3 regions of the Clostridium aromativorans genome follow, and region 1 is predicted to be linked to each of the others. Evidence: riboswitches for the same ligand, from Rfam matches in the RefSeq annotation. Region 1 holds a riboswitch; each other region holds the start of a gene.

Region 1 (5,667 bases):
AGACTTAAATTATTGAGCCGATTTTCTACCACCGGTGTGTTGAATACCATAATAGATTTTCTGGTATTTACCCTGTGTCAGAGTGTAGTTGGGTTATATTACACTGTAAGCCAGATCATAGGCTACAGCTGTGGGGTGATAAATAGTTTTGTATTCAATAAGAAATGGACTTTTCAATACGATAATCCGGATAAAAATATTGTCCGCGAAGTAATACAATTTGTTCTGGTAAATGTGTTATCTCTTTTTGTAACAGTTGTGCTTATGAAATTTTTGATAGACAGTTTTAATTTTAATGTATATGTATCAAAGGTAGTTATAACGCTTGCAGCCCAGGTGATAAATTTTGTGTCATATAAATTATGGGTGTTTAATTGAGGAGTGAAATTATGAAAAAGATAGAATTTACAAAAGAAAAACTTGCCTTATTTGAAGTAATGGCCGTATCTGCAGTATTGAATTTTGCAAATTTAGGTGTGGAAGGATACGGAAATGAATACTATGCAGCAGGTGTAAAAAGTATGCTCGTAAATTTCAAGAATTTCTTTTTTGTGGCCTCTGATCCAGGGGGATTTGTATCTATTGACAAACCTCCCCTGGGTTTTTGGATACAGACTTTATCTGCCAAGATATTTGGGTTCAGTGGATGGAGCATACTGCTTCCACAGGCTCTGGCAGGAGTAATATCCGTTGGGATTTTGTATTATATGGTTAAGAGATCTTTTGGAAAAGCTGCAGCCTTTATTTCTGCGCTGTGTCTTGCAATAACCCCTGTTTTTGTAGCAACCAGCAGGAATAACACTGTGGACAATCTTTTGGTGATGACGCTGCTTCTTGCCTGCATGTTTTTATCCAGAGCGGCAGAAAAAGGCAGATTTAAGTATCTTCTTATAAGTCTTGTCCTTGTAGGTGTGGGGTTCAACATAAAGATGCTCCAGGCCTATATGGTTATTCCTGCCCTGTATATTACTTATCTGATCTCTGCTGCCGCACCTTTGAAAAAGAGGTTAAAGCATCTTGTCATAAGTACTGTTGTACTTGCTGTAGTATCTTTTTTCTGGGCAGTTGTTGTGGATCTGGTTCCTGCTCAGAACAGGCCTTTTGTAGGCAGCAGTACTAATAACACCGTTATGGAGCTTATATTTGGACACAATGGACTTGAGAGGCTGAGCAGCAGCAGTGGAGGTATGGGCGGCGGACCTGGCGGAAACAGACAGGGAGGAAATATGGCTTACTTTCAGAGAAACAGAAATTCTTCAGATACGCAGAATGTGACCTCAGGAGCAAATGGAAGCGGCCAGGGCGGTGGAATGATGCAGGCACCGGGTGGATTCCCTGGAGGCTCCGGAGGCAGCTCTCAGGGCAGCAGCCAGCAAAATGGCAGTTCTCAGGGAGGCAGCTCCCAGAAAAATGGGGTGAATCCGGCACAGATGCCCCAGGGAGCAGGGCAGAATGGGGAAGGAATGCAGCAAAGACGGGGAAATGGCGGACCCGGCGGAAATGGTGGGCTTTCAGGAAATTTTGGCGGTCAGACTGAGGCTGGTATTACAAGATTGTTCTCCAAAAATGTGCTGTCCGATCAGATAGTGTGGTTCCTGCCTTTGTCCATATTGGGATTTATTGCAGCGGCAATAGTGGAAAAGCTGAGATTTCCTTTTGATAATAGAAGAAAATTGGATTTGGCATTGTGGATGCTGTGGCTTTTACCGGAATTCATATACTTCAGCTATACTAAAGGACTGTTTCACCAGTACTATCTGACAATGATGGCACCTCCTGCTGCAGCCTTGTCCGGCATAGGTCTTGTTTCTATGTGGAAGCTGTATAGGCAGGAAGGCGGAATAAAGGCGTGGCTGCTGCCGATATCCTTTATTGTAGAGGGAGCACTTCATCTGATGATGTTATCCTATTTCTATTCTTCCATACCTGCGGCAGCTAAAGGCATGATAATAGCTGCAGCTGTATTGAGCTTTGCATCCTCTGTGCTTCTTGTAATTTACAGGATAATAAAGAAGCATGATTTGAATCTTGGAAGAAATATAAATTTTGCAAAAGTACTTGCCAGCCTTGCTTTTGTAGGAATACTTGTAACACCTTTTCTGGGATCTGCAGCTGCTGTAACCCATGGCGTAAACGGGAGCATGCCTGCTGCCGGATTGGAGCTCTTGTCGAACACCGGATCCGGAAATTTCAGAATGGGGACTGCGGGAGGAAATAACAGCAGATATTCTAGTGAAAATAAAAAATTGATAGAATTCCTTGACAGCCATGTTAAAAATGAAAGATATGCTCTTGTGGCGTCCAGTTCCAACGCTGCTGCTGGCATGATAATCGAGAGCGGTAAAAGTATAATGCCTCTGGGAGGGTTCTCGGGCTCTGACAAAATACTTTCTTTGAATCAGTTCAAAGAGCTGGTGAAAAAGGGCGAAATAAGATATGTACTCACAGGTGGAATGGGAAGGGACTCACAGGATATAATGAGCTGGGTTCAGAAAAACGGCAAACTTGTTCCAGAAAGCCAATGGAAAAATACCACATCTACCGATACAAATGAAACCGGTGAAGCCAGGGAAGACAGCAGCGCAGAAAATGAGAATTTGGGAAAGAATGGATTTGGAGGAATGGAAATGAATTCCCAGCAGTTATATGATTTGAAAGGTACTGTAAAATAGTTTGTGTATATTAGTTGAATCTTTCTATAATAATGTTATAATTAAGTAAAATTTGATAATAAGTACGGGTTTGATATGATTGATTAAAAGGGAATCAGGTGAAAGTCCTGAGCTATCCTGTAGCTGTATTAGATGAATCTAATTTATATGAGCCACTTGGAAACTGGGAAGGCGTATTTTAGATGATGAATCTTAAGTCAGAAGACCTGCCTGTGCTTTGCACCTTTAACTCTACAGGCGATAGGGGGGGCTGTATATTAATGAGTTACTTTTACGGTAATGTGTAATTATATCTGATTGTAAATGATCCTTTTGCCAGCTTGGTTGAAAGGATCATTTTTATAAATGGAGGTGATAAAAATTATACAACTTATTGGAGTGAAAAGTGAATGTGATATTGAAATAAGGCAGAAGTTTTCCATTATACCGGCAAGGCTTGTAGACAAATTGAGGGACATATATGATGTTACAGGAAATGTGCTGATTTTAAGTACCTGTAACAGAACGGAGATATACGTGAACTCTGATTTACAGAGGGAAGATCTGATCTGTGCTGTATTTGATCGCCTGGGATGGGATAGAGAGCTTGAGAACTATATATTCTATGTAGAGGATAAAAATGCAATCAGACATCTCATGAAGGTGAGCTGTGGTTTTCATTCCAAAATTTTGGGCGAGGATCAGATATTGGGACAAATTAAAACCGCCTATAGTGCTGCTCTTAAAACTGGAACCATTAGAGGACAGCTTCAGAGGCTGTTCCAGAGTGCTGTAACCTGCGGCAAAAAATTTAAAAACACCTGTGAAATATATAAGATACCCGTATCGGTTCCTTCCATAGTGGTGAGAGAATCAGAAAAGAGAAAGATGAAAAAATATATGCTGCTGGGTTTTGGCGAAATAGGACAGCTTGTTCTTAAATATTTGAATTCTTTGAGTACGGAAATTGTATACGTGGCAGTTAGAAATCTGGATAAAGTGGACAAACTATATAAAAAATGCAGCTGGGTTAGATTTATAACTTTTGACCGGAGAAAGGACTATTATAAAGATGTGGACTGCATAATAAGCTGTACGTCTGCACCTCATACAGTAATTTCAAAGGATGAACTTCCTGATAAAAAATTGCTTATATTTGATCTGGCAGTGCCAAGGGATGTAGACAGGGATGTAATGACATTTTCAAATGTTGAGTTGTATGATATAGACCGTATAAGTGCTATTGATCAGAAAAATAAAATCATGAGAAAAGAAAAAATGGAAAAGTGCAGGAATATTATAGATGAGCACATAGATGAGTTTTTGAAGTGGCGGTCCCTGGATGAGATTTCTCCTGAAATACAGAAAATAAAGGAATTTGGCAGCCGGATATGTGAAAAGAGGATAAAGACCTTCAAAAATAAAAGATATACCAAGGACAATGAAAAACTTGTACAAACTATGATAGAGAGCACCGCCAAGGTGTATATAAATAGGGCCATAAAGGTTTTAAAAGAGGGAAAGCTTGAAGGCAGGGAAAAAGAATACATGAAACTTATAAATAAAATATTTTGTCAATGAGGAGGCAGATTAAAATGAGAAACGATGATATATTCAACGAGTCCAAATTATATATGCCCGGGGGAGTCAATAGTCCGGTGAGGGCCTTTAAGGATGTGCCGATGAATCCGCCTGTGATAAAAAGCGGCAGTGGGGCTTACATATACGATGAAGACGGAAATAAGTATATAGACTTTGTCTGTTCCTGGGGACCCATGATACTGGGCCATTGTGATGAAGATGTGGTGAAGGCCATAAAAGATACCAGTGAAAGGGCCATATCTTTTGGTGCCACTACAGAACTTGAACTTCAGCTTGCAAAATATATATGCACTACTGTGGATAATGTGGAAATGCTTAGAATGGTCAATTCCGGAACAGAGGCTACTATGAGTGCCGTGAAGCTTGCCAGGGGATATACGGGAAGAAATAGAATAATAAAGTTTGCCGGCTGCTATCATGGACATTTTGACGATTTTCTGGTGGAAGCAGGTTCTGGAGTTATGACGGAGGGTATTCCGGGAAGTGCAGGTGTGCCTGAGGACAGTATAAAAAATACTCTGGTAGCCCAGTACAATGATATTTCAAGTGTAGAAGATATTTTTAAGCAGCAGGGCAGTGACGTAGCTGCAGTTATAGTGGAACCTGTGGCAGGCAACATGGGTGTGATTCCAGGGGATGAGAATTTTTTGAAATCACTTAGAGCACTGTGTGATGAAAATGGGGCTCTTCTCATATTTGATGAAGTGATGAGTGGATTTAGGGTTGCCTATAAGGGTGCCCAGAGCATCTATAAAATAAAACCTGATCTTACAACTATGGCTAAGATCATAGGAGGGGGTCTTCCCTGTGGAGCCTACGGCGGAAGAAAAGATATAATGGAAAAGCTTTCGCCTCTTGGACCTGTGTATCAGGCAGGTACCATGTCTGGAAATCCCCTTGTAATGGCTGCGGGAATTACAACGCTGAGAAAGCTTCATGATCATCCTGAGTACTATGTACATCTCGAAAAATTGGGAAAGAAATTGGAAGATGGAGTGAGAAATATAGCTGAGCAGAAAAAACTGCCTGTAGTGATAAACAGGTGCGGTGCCATGTTTGCACTGTTTTTCACAGAGGATTCCAAAGTGAAAAATTACAGCGATGCCAAAAAATGTGATACAGGTATTTTTGCGAAATACTTCACCCATATGATAAAAAAGGGCATTTATGTTGCACCTTCACAATTTGAAGCTGTATTTTTGAATGTAAAACACACTGAAGAAGATGTTGACAGATTCCTGCAGGCATTTAATTCCTTTGAAATTTAAAATTGCATGTCTGCGTTGTCAAAGTGCAAATACCGGAAATCCACTAAATTCGGCATTTGCACTTTAATACAGTAGGTTTATTTTTTTATATGTCTTTTTCTTCTATGTCTTTCAGGTAGTCAATTAGATCTTCTCTCAAATCCTGT
Region 2 (5,667 bases), on a different contig from region 1:
AATTCTCCTTAGGACTATCTACAGCTTCTTTTATACTAAGTGACATTCTATTGGCATCTGCATCTATGTTGAGTATTTTAACCTGTACTTCATCTCCTATATTTAAAACATCCGAAGGTTTTACAATATGATCCTGAGATATCTCAGATATATGTACAAACCCTTCCAATCCATCTTCAATTTCCACAAAAACACCTATATTTATAATTTTAGTTATAGTTCCCTTAACTATGTCATCTATTTTATATCTTTCATTTACTTTATCCCAGGGACTATTTCCCATGGCCTTCATAGAAAGTGAAATTCTATTTCTTTCTCTGTCAGTATCCATTACACAGACTTTAACACGTTCCCCCACTGATACTACTTCCGCAGGGTTTTTTATCCTCTTCCAGGAAAGTTGTGATATATGAACTAATCCCTCTACACCGCCTAAATCAACAAATGCTCCAAACCCCGTAATCCTGCTTACGATTCCCTCTATTTTATCACCTTTATGTATATTGTTCCATAACTGATCCGCTTTTTTTTCAAGTTCTAACTGCTCAACTTCCTTCCTTGACAGCACTATCTTATGCTTGTTTTTATCCAGTTCAATCACCTTTACGGCTAATGTCCTATTTAGAAAATCGTTCAGATTGTCTACATACTTTACTGACAGCTGAGATGCCGGTATAAAAGCTCTAAAGCCATATAATTCTGCCAATACTCCCCCTTTTACCACTTTCTTTACAATTACATCAAAGGCTTCTCCCTTTTTAAACGAATCTTCAACCTTATTCCAATTTCTTATTTCATCAGCCTTTATCTTCGAAAGCAGCAATCCATCTTCTCCATTATTTAAACTCATTATATATACGTATATTTCATCTCCAACTTTTAAAAGTTCTTCCATATTTATATTTTCTTCACTGCATATTTCATTTTTAGGCAGTATTCCATCCACCATATATCCAATACTTATTACAGCCTCTTTATCATTTACGGAAATCACTTTTCCCTTTACTATCTCTCCGTTTTTTACATTTCCCATAGTTGAATCAATTTGATCGATAACTTCATCCATTGAATTTACTTCCTTGTCACACGCCATTAAAATATCTCTCCTTTTCATTTATACTTACAGCCAACAGTTATATTTTATCACAAATAATGGCCCTAAGGTAATAATTTAAATATCCTTATAACTTCTATATCCCAAAATTGGATCTGCACTCTCCACTGCTTTTACAATGGCCTTTTCTACCACCTCAGCAGCTAAGAATCCAGCCACACTCAAATCCGACTTTACCTTTCCAGTAGCCATGGTAAATATAGTATCTCCATCAAACATGGAATGGGCAGGTCTTATTGCTCTTCCATATCCATCCTGGGCCATGGATGCCATCTTGTTCATTTCAGATTTTGTAAAGCTTCCATTGGTTACTACCACACCAATAGTGGTATTCCCACTAAACAGATTTTTTTTCTGGGAATACATTTTCATCATTATATTTTCGGTACCTGCGAAAGATTTTCCGTCCTTTCTCAATGCGCCTGCTATTATATTCCCACTTTTACTATCTATCACATCTCCAAGACAATTCACTGCAACTATCGCGCCAACTTTAAGCTCTCCCACTTGAAGAGCATAAGACCCAAGTCCCCCTTTCATTGCATATTCATCTCCCAGTATTTTACCTACAGTTGCTCCAGCTCCTGCACCTATATTTCCATTTTTACATAAATTAAATTCAGAATTTATACAGGCCTTATATCCCATGGATTTATCAGGTCTTATTTTGCAATCACCTATATCGAGATCAAATAGTACAGCCTCACATACTATAGGTACTTTTGTAACATTTACGTCAAATCCAATATCTCTCTCCTCCAAATACTGCATTACACCACCTGCTGCATCCAATCCAAAAGCACTTCCTCCTGCGAGAACCACTGCATGTATTCTATCTACTAAGTTAACAGGATTTAAAAGATCCGTCTCACGTGTACCTGGAGATCCTCCTCTTACGTCCACTCCAGCAGATGCACCCTTTTCACATATAACTACAGTACATCCTGTAGGTCCCTCTAAATTTTCAGCATTTCCTATTCTTATTTCATCTATACTATTGAATAAAATTTTTTTCATATCTACCTCCACACTATAAAACCCCAAGCCAGCAAAAGCTCAGGGTTAATTTCATATCTCATTTGATTAAAAAATAAACTTATTTATGTCTTATTTTAGTAACAGCAGTAACAACGGATACTGCAATAAGTACAGATAAAATCATTTCAGGTATTCCGTTTGTAAAAGCTACCGCCAATATCCCCTTTTTAGCCGCACTTAAACTTATATTCAATGCCTTTGAATAGGGCCCTAAGTATATAAGATATATCATTCCCAGCACACCTGCAGTGTTTATAAGTGAGCCAGCAGCAGCAGCTATTCCCACAGGCAAAAACCTGTTTTTCATCTTTATAGCCCTAAACACATAATAACTCCCTAATCCTATCAGTATTCTTGGTAGAACCGATACCAATGGATTCATAAACACAAAAGAAACAGGAGTAGGTGTAGTTATAGATTGAATTACACTGAATATACCAAAAATAAGCCCCACCATAGCGCCTACCAATGGTCCTTCCAAAATAGCACCTATTATAACAGGAACATGCATTATAGTAGCTTTCACCGGCGGAATAGGTATAAAACCCAATCCCGTTACACCAAGTACAATAGAAATTGCAGACAGCATGCCAATTACAGTAATCTGCCTAACACTGAGCTTTGACCATCCTTTAACTTGTCTTTCCATAAACCTTCTCCGTTGTTATTCATTACGATATAACACGGAACCTCCTTTATAAAATTTAGTTCAGTTTTTTAATAAATACTGACGACTTTATTTTATCACTTTTAACAAAAAATACAATAAATTAGTTAAAAAAAACACAATGTCTTTTAGTCCCTGTATATTGGGAATCCTTCTTTAAAATATTCTTCAGGATACAATAAATCCATTACCTTTTTTTTACTGCATTTCCCATCTTCCATAAATACATCAGGTATTCCACTCAAATTTACCCTTATGTTTTCCAGCGGAAATATATCACATATATTTTCTATACATTCAGCTGCAGAATTATTCTTCGATTTTTTTACATATTCCAATATATTATTTCCACTTAACCAACCTGATTCTCTGTACTCCTCATCGTAATTTATTACAGTGCATTTCAATTTATTTTTATCATTTCCAGATATAGAGGACATAAAAAAAGTTTTGACCATAATATCATCTAACGGCAGACTATAACCTGCAAAAACTATATGCTTTGCATTTTTCATAAGAAGCCCCATTTCAGTTTTAAGCTCTTCTAGTGTTGGCACACTTCTTTTCTTGGAAAGGCTCTGTATTATGAGAGTCATATCATAGGGGTAAGTTATCTGCCCACAATAGGGACATTCTATGGCTCCTCTCTTATATATTTTCTCTTTTTGCGTAGTATATCTCCAATTTTTCTGCAATGGTTTTAGAATAGATGGGCCAAAAATTTCTGTAGACAATCTATTCCATTTCTTCGCAAAACTAATTATTGATTTTCCACATTCAGGGCAAATTCTGGATCCAAACATACCATGTGGAAACAATATTTTTCCTATTCTTATTATCCTGGAAGGATAATTATAATCATTTATACCTTTGCACTGAGGTTCATCTGTAACATACCATATACCGGATTCATTGCCATCCAATTGAGCAGAAGAAATTTGAGTCCCAAAATCATCATACAGTTGCAATTTTAAACCATCTTTTAGTTTAACTGGATTTTGATTTTTCTCTTTATGGGCATTAAACAGATTCCAAAGAATTATAGGATCCCAATTAAAAGATATTATAGCATAGGAATAAAGGTAAAAACGTCTGGTATCCCTTCTATAGCCTCTGTTCTCAAATTCCTGAGCCTCTTCTATCATAAGTTCTGTAAGTATCTTTGCAAATTGATAATAAGGTTCCATTTTTTCTCTATCCGTATAACCAGGAGTATTTTGTATGCTAAATCTCTCCAATTCTTCAATAATCAAAATAAGACATCTTTTGGCTGCCTGAACTCTTTCCGCTCTCAAAAATTGTGTTTTCCCATGAAGAAAAGCATTAAATCCCATATTATTGTCAATAAGCTGATCGAGCATGGTAAAAAGCTCATGCATATTAAGTTTGTCATTAGTACTTATTATAGCTTCAAGGGCTTTTAAATCATATATCTTTGATATTTTAGTGTCTTTAATTAAATCTTCTACAATTAGTTTTTTAAAAGCATTGGATAATTTTTCATCTTTCCCATTTAAGAAAGAAAAATCCTTTTTACTAATTTTTAAAACAAGCCTCATCAACTCGTTAGTTGCATGAAGTCCTAAACTTTTAGTCGCACCAGCCCCCCAAAGTATAACGGTTTCAGGCCAATATTTTTCAGGCATGATTCATATCCTTCCTTTTTTTTAATTAATCAAGTGATCCTCATGATCATTTTTACAATATTATAACCTAATATTAAAATATTTAAAATACAAAAATGCACTTATTCATTCACAATAAGTGCATTTTTAAAGGGATTAGATATGTTTAAGTTAACACCAACATATATAAAAAGGGACTTCTGAAAGAAGTCCCTAATTACCATATTACAAAGCTCTGTTATTAAAAATAACATCAGCATCACAATTGATAAATCCTTCCCTCCGAAAGATTCTTATGCATACAGGTACAGGCAGGTCTCCTGACTATCGGCTCATCCTTTTTTTTCCTTCCCGGAACAATCCAGTGAAAAATTAAAATTGTCACCTCATACAGTAGCGGGGGCTGTAATGGTATTTCACCATATTCCCTTTTAATTATCATTTAAACCATATACCCTATTATTAAGTTATGCATTCATTATATACCTACCATTTATATACGTCAAGCAACTTTTTTTACACTTTTCCCAATCATATTGAGCAAATGACAGTTACTTTAATCCTTCTTCATAAGCCTGTATCATTTTCTTCACCATCTGTCCTCCGATGGATCCTGCCTCCCTGGATGTAATATCTCCATTATATCCATTTTTTAGACTTACTCCTACTTCTCTAGCTGCTTCCATTTTAAATCTATTGAGACCTTCCTTTGCCTCTGGAATCAAAGATTTATTTCCATTTCTTGCCATAGTGAATTCCTCCTTATTTCATATAGATTTTTTATTGAAGTATTTTATTGATTGTGTATTTAGAGTTTATGTAATTTAACGTTTTATAAACTATTAAATTAATAGCAAATATGAAAAAATCACTGAAATCTTGTTAAAAATTCCAGTGATTTTGGTTTTATTTAAATTATACCTGTTTAATTGCTCCCCTTTTCACTGCCACATTTATTATATTGAATAAGACCGCACCTACTACAGTATTTACAACAGCTGCAGGCAAAACTACACTTAAAAATAATGCTGTAAAGCTAGCTCCAAGTCCTACCGTAAACAAAACTACCGTTAAGAATGTAGTACCGCTTACTATCGTTCCAACTGCTGTAGCCAGTATTATATTTATCTGATTGCTTATTCTATCTCTAAAAGGCTTTATTAAGACAAACATCACATTTATAGTTATGAATTTATCAATTACATTGGCAAATTGCCCTCCTG
Region 3 (5,667 bases), on a different contig from region 1:
GCTTACCATCCTTTATAACAACAATTGTATCTGAATATCTTGCAGCTTGGTTCAAATCATGCAGAACCATGATCACAGTTAAGCCCAGTGTCTCGTTTAATTCCTTTATTAATTCCAGAATTTCCATCTGATAGGATATATCAAGAAATGTAGTGGGTTCATCCAGCAAAAGTACTTCAGGCCTCTGAGCCAGACACATGGCCAGCCACGCTCTCTGCTCTTCTCCTCCGGACAAGGTTGTAACAAACCTCTGTCTCAAGGGGACAAGTCCGGTTTTCTCCAGTGCCCAATCTATTATATCCATATCTTCTCTGTCAAGTCTTCTTCTGAATTTCAAATGCGGATATCTGCCGTAGGACACCAGTTCTTCCACAGATATATCTGAGGCTATGTTTTTCATCTGCGGAAGTATGGACAACTTCTGTGCAACGGCCCTGGTATTCATATTTCTGATATCAGTTCCATCTAAATATACATTACCTCCTGCAGGTTTTAAACATCTGCCTACAGCCTTAATTAAAGTTGATTTTCCGGAGCCATTGGGCCCTATAATTGTAACTATTTCTCCAGAATGTATATCAAAACTGATGTCTTTTACAACTATCTTATTTCCATAATTCACTTTTAGATTTTCAACTTTCAATTCCATATCAATACCCTCTCTTTCTCCTAAGCAAATACAGAAAAAAAGGAGCTCCCAGAGCTGACATTATAATTCCCACAGGTATCTCCATAGGTGCAAACATCACTCTCGCAAGGGTGTCACACAGCATGACCATAGCAGCCCCTGTAAAAATAACCGATGGAAGCAAATATCTGTAATCCGAACCAATAAACAGCCTCGTCATATGCGGTACTATAAGTCCTACAAATCCAAGAAGGCCTACAACACTTACTGCACTTCCGGCCAGCAGGGAGGAGATCACGATAAAGACAAACCTGGTTCTTTCTACATTCAATCCAAGACTTGTAGCTACTTCATCCCCCATCATCAATATGTTCAATTTGTTGGGCATCAGTAAAAGTAGAATAATACCCACAGAGGCATAGGGAAATAAGGTATTTACCTGCTTCCATGTAGTTGACGAAAGCCCTCCTACCATAAACCCTATAATTCCCGCCACTTTGTTTGGATAAAATGTCATAAGTGCATTTGTCCCTGCTCCCAACAGAGAAGAGACGGCAACTCCGGCTAATATCAGTCTTGTTGGTGCTACTCCTTCTCTCCAGGCTAAAAAATATATAAAAAGAGTAGCCATCAGTGCACCTGCAAATGCCCCCAAAGGTGCCAGATGATAAAAATCCGGAAAAAGTATGAGAATTATCAGTGTCATAAGTCCTGCTCCGGAGGAAACTCCTATAATATTCGGTCCCGCCAATGGATTTCTCATAACACCCTGCAGTATGGATCCCGACAGTGCAAGGCAGGTTCCAACAAGAGCAGCCACTATGGTTCTGGGCAGTCTGACATTCCATATTATCTGATAATTTACTGTGGATTTTTCAAAGAATACCGCATTCACTATTTCTTTGGGACCTATATTTACGGCTCCATTCCCTACACTTACAAAAAAACTGATAATAGATACAACTATAAAAATCAATAAAATAAATCTTTTTCCAATCCTTTGAGTTGTTATATTGCCCTTAACCATTTTCTATTCTCCTCAGTATTAATTGTTCCAGTCAAAAAGCCTTATATCCTTCATATCAAAACTGCGGGCTTTTTTAATTTGTTTTGTTGAATACATGGGGATAAAGTATCTTTGCCAATCCTTCATAAGCTTCGGCATACCTTGCATTTGGCTTGTACAAATATAAATCTTTAGGAAGAATTATATACCTTTTGTTCTTCACAGCAGAAAGAGAATTCCATGCCGGATTATCCTCCACATCTTCCTTTAGCTTTTCCATTATCTTTTCTTTGTCACTTCCCATAGTCTGTACAAATATAAAATCCGGATTCTCCTGTATTATCTTTTCCATGCTAAATACCTTTGCCTCAGATGAATTTGCCTCTGCATCCGATATGTTCACTGTATGCAGATCTTTAAGCATTTCCCCCAACATTGAATGGGAGTTTCTGACTGTAATATCTTTGGCCGTGGCAAATATTATTAAAACCTTATATTTTTTATCCTTTGGAGTTTCTGTTATTATTTTATCTACATTTTTCTTTACCTCATCAATATGTTCTTTATACAAATCCTCTCTTCCGGTAATTCCACTAAAAAGTCTCAGTGTCATATAATAATCCTTTAAATAGGTATTAGCTAAAGCGATAACTTGAATATTATTTTGTTCCAACACCGGTACCATTGCTGCCTGATTTTTGAACTCGTCAGTTGCTATGACCAAATCCGGCTTCAGTGCCAATATCTTCTCCAAACTTGGAGACCCTGGAGTTCCAACAACCTGGGCAGATTCGGCATTTTTAACAGGCTTTTCTTCAGCTTCTTGAACTCTTCCTATTACTTTTCCACCGCAGCTGTCCCAAATATCAAGATAAGAATTATACAGGCAGACAACTCTTTTGGGATTCTTTTTTATAGTTACTTTTTTCCCTCTGGCATCTGTAAATACTACACTGGTTTTATTAAGTGTCACGCCATATTCAGACGCCGATTTAATTTTTTTCTGTTCCGTATCGACTTGATTGCTGCTGCCATTTTCACTATTAACACTTTTGCCGCATCCGGCAAATACAGATGTAACCATTACAATAACCAATACCAATAAAAATATTTTTGTCTTTTTCATATTCCATTCCTCTCTTCCTATTGACTTTTGATAGCTGGTGTTATCTAGTTTTCCTTGATGCCTTCTTGTCAGAATCTTGCTGCAATCCAAAGCAAAAAACCATAGCCTTTTCTGCTATGGTTATATACAAACAAAATTCATATATAAACAACCACTTCCCTCCGAAGGCTTATTTATCAAAAAATTTACAGGCAGGTCTCCTGGCTCATAGTTCATTTTAATCTCAATACCTTCCCGGAAAAATATTTCCAGTGGCAAATATATATGATTTCATCCCTATTTACAGTAGCGGGGGCTGCAGCGGATTTTTACCGCTTTCCCTATTAATTTTTTAAAACCTGTAACTTTTAACCTTTTTAATTGTAAAAAATCATCTCTTTAAATATCTATTAATATTTTTAATTATAACACATATATCTTTATATTTGCAGTAACAAAAATATCAATTTTACAAGAAAGCCTTTTCTTCAATTCAAGCCACTTCATGCCTGCAATAGGATAAAACTGTAAGAATTAAAAACAACGGAACGGCAGCAGCCGATGCGGTGATCATTACATAGGGCGACCAAAAACTGTAAGATCCCAATGTGAGAAATTTAAGTTCTACAAGGCTAATGCCGAAACTGTTTCCAAGACCTACTCCTCCAGAGGGCAGAATCATCCTCAGCCAGTTCACTGCATTGCTTCCTGAAATAGAGGAAAGTATGAGAGGCAGCAGACAGAACACAATGGCTATTATCATGGAATTCACTGTATTTCTACATTTTGCAGACAGAAACAGTGTAAAGCTGACAGTGGCAAGAAGTGTAAGCAGACCTGCAGCTGCAGTGATCATCTCAAATTGACCTACATTTATAGCAGGAAGGCAGATGGTTTCCACACTTTGAATTGAAGTTTTTAAACTTTCCCACCCAAATACACTGTTTTCAACCAAAAGGAAAATGGAAATACATACCGCAGAGGTTATGCCGCAGATCAGAACAACAGAAATTATCTTGGATACAGCAAGTTTCGTCCTTCCGTATTTGGTACACCTGAGTATATTGTCCGCTCCTGTCTGATATTCTGCAGAAAATATAGGGGCAGTAATAAACGTACATAAAAACACCAGCAAGAAGAGCAAGATGATGAGGTAACTTCCCGCATCGCTGCTGCCAAAACCATAGGTGAATTTGAAGGGCTTATCCACTTTTTCATAGAGGGCAAGAGCTTTTTTCTGGGCTGAAGGCTGAATGGCTCTATTTTTTATTTGCCAGGTGTATTTTTTATAGAAATTTTCTGCCGCTTCCCCGGGAGAAATTTTGCTTAAATCCACAGGTGTCTTGGTCTGTGGATCTGCATATACATTCTCTAACCTGTTTATTATATGTTGAAATGGAAGTATTTTTTTATTAAGGACGTCCTGGGGAATATTATCCTTATAAATACTTCCGTACTTCTTTGCAACCTCCTGGTAATTTTTAACTGCCTTCTGTATTTTATCCGGTGTGATATCCCCTTCAACTGTAGTTTTCTTCATAAGCTGTACGGCTTTTATTCCTGAAACTGTAACATTGTTTCCATTCTCGTTTACATAATTGTAATTGACAAAGGATATGGGAAAATAGGCCAGGGCTCCAGAAATTAAAATGGCCGCTATCAGCAAAATCCAGGTGGAACGGGTTTTCAGAACCCTTTTCAATTCCAAATAAAAAATACTCATGTCAAATCTTCTCCTTTCTTGTTTCCTCTTGTGGAAACAGCCATAGATACAGATCCTCCAGCCGCGGTACGGCCTGTTTTGAATCAGGTATATCCGGGGCATCCGACAAATACCTGATGAAAAGATTTCCATCTTTTTCATTTAATATATTTACAATACGGACAGCTCCTTCATAATAGGGAAGTCGTTCAGGAGGTATTATGCTCTCCCATACTTTGCCTTCAACAGTTTTCACAAGTTCATCCGTAGTTCCCTTTGAAATTATCTTTCCATCTTTCATGATGGCATTGCAGGTGGCAATGTATTCCACATCGGAGACAATATGGGTGGAAATAAGTACAATTCGATCCCTGGAAAATTCAGAAATAAATTTGCGGAATTTCACACGTTCTCCCGGATCAAGACCGCTGGTGGGTTCATCCAGAATCAGCACCTCCGGATCATTCAAAAGAGCCTGTGCAATACCTACACGTCTTTTCATACCTCCGGAGAGCTTGGAGATTTTCTTTTTCCTCACTTCGGCTAGAGTAAGAATCTGAAGCAGTTCATCTATTTTTATTTTTGTATGGTTTTTGGTGAGTCCTTTCAAAGCTGCAACATATTTCAGATAATCCACCACTGTAAATTCAGGGTAAAAACCAAAATCCTGGGGCAGATAACCCAAAATGTCACGATAGGCTTCTTTTAGTACCTCGATTTCAATTCCGTCATATAGTATCTTCCCTGAAGTGGGACCGGTAATGCCTACCATCATTTTTATCAAGCTGGTCTTTCCTGCACCGTTTGCACCGAGAAGTCCCCATACACCAGGTGATACATTCAAGTTCACACAGTCCACAGCAGTTTTGTCCTTATATTGCTTGGTTAAATTACATATCTCAAGTTCTATTTTTATCACCCCTTTGATTTTTTTAGTATTTAACATCTAAACTCTATACTTTGATATTTTAACAAACGCAGATCCTGTTGAATTTCACTATCAACTTATATATCTGAAAGGCAAGAACTGCTGCAAAAAAAACACTTAGCACAACCCATCCGGTTAAAGCTGCCCGATGGTAAGCTTGAGGCACCAATGTGTGAAACAGAAACTGCAGCGATAATATGAGCAGACAGAAAAACTCACAGGCAAACACATTGTACTGACTGCGGTTGCTCCGAAGGATGAAAATGCATCCGCAGCAGGACACCAGAAAAGGCAGCAG

The links. Region 1 has a riboswitch for cobalamin ahead of hemA (glutamyl-tRNA reductase). Riboswitches for the same ligand answer to the same signal wherever they lie in the genome.
Region 2: it holds a riboswitch for cobalamin, as region 1 does, so the genes downstream of both, LN736_RS08300 (hypothetical protein) here and hemA (glutamyl-tRNA reductase) in region 1, are expected to answer to the same signal.
Region 3: it holds a riboswitch for cobalamin, as region 1 does, so the genes downstream of both, LN736_RS13145 (ABC transporter substrate-binding protein) here and hemA (glutamyl-tRNA reductase) in region 1, are expected to answer to the same signal.

The regions. Positions count from the first base shown of each region.
Region 1 is NZ_JAJJPB010000004.1:49,337-55,003, reverse strand. It holds gene LN736_RS05345 (GtrA family protein) at 1-378, shown strand, start outside; gene LN736_RS05340 (glycosyltransferase family 39 protein) at 390-2,672, shown strand; cobalamin riboswitch at 2,722-2,900, shown strand; gene hemA (glutamyl-tRNA reductase) at 3,018-4,232, shown strand; gene hemL (glutamate-1-semialdehyde 2,1-aminomutase) at 4,247-5,521, shown strand; gene galU (UTP--glucose-1-phosphate uridylyltransferase GalU) at 5,607-5,667, opposite strand, start outside.
Region 2 is NZ_JAJJPB010000008.1:46,388-52,054, reverse strand. It holds gene rpsA (30S ribosomal protein S1) at 1-1,093, opposite strand, end outside; gene LN736_RS08310 (P1 family peptidase) at 1,172-2,131, opposite strand; gene LN736_RS08305 (ECF transporter S component) at 2,211-2,801, opposite strand; gene LN736_RS08300 (hypothetical protein) at 2,948-4,465, opposite strand; cobalamin riboswitch at 4,738-4,912, opposite strand; gene LN736_RS08295 (alpha/beta-type small acid-soluble spore protein) at 4,996-5,193, opposite strand; gene LN736_RS08290 (tryptophan transporter) at 5,360-5,667, opposite strand, start outside.
Region 3 is NZ_JAJJPB010000018.1:47,384-53,050, forward strand. It holds gene LN736_RS13135 (ABC transporter ATP-binding protein) at 1-649, opposite strand, end outside; gene LN736_RS13140 (FecCD family ABC transporter permease) at 651-1,655, opposite strand; gene LN736_RS13145 (ABC transporter substrate-binding protein) at 1,729-2,760, opposite strand; cobalamin riboswitch at 2,934-3,117, opposite strand; gene LN736_RS13150 (ABC transporter permease) at 3,233-4,462, opposite strand; gene LN736_RS13155 (ABC transporter ATP-binding protein) at 4,464-5,351, opposite strand; gene LN736_RS13160 (hypothetical protein) at 5,410-5,667, opposite strand, start outside.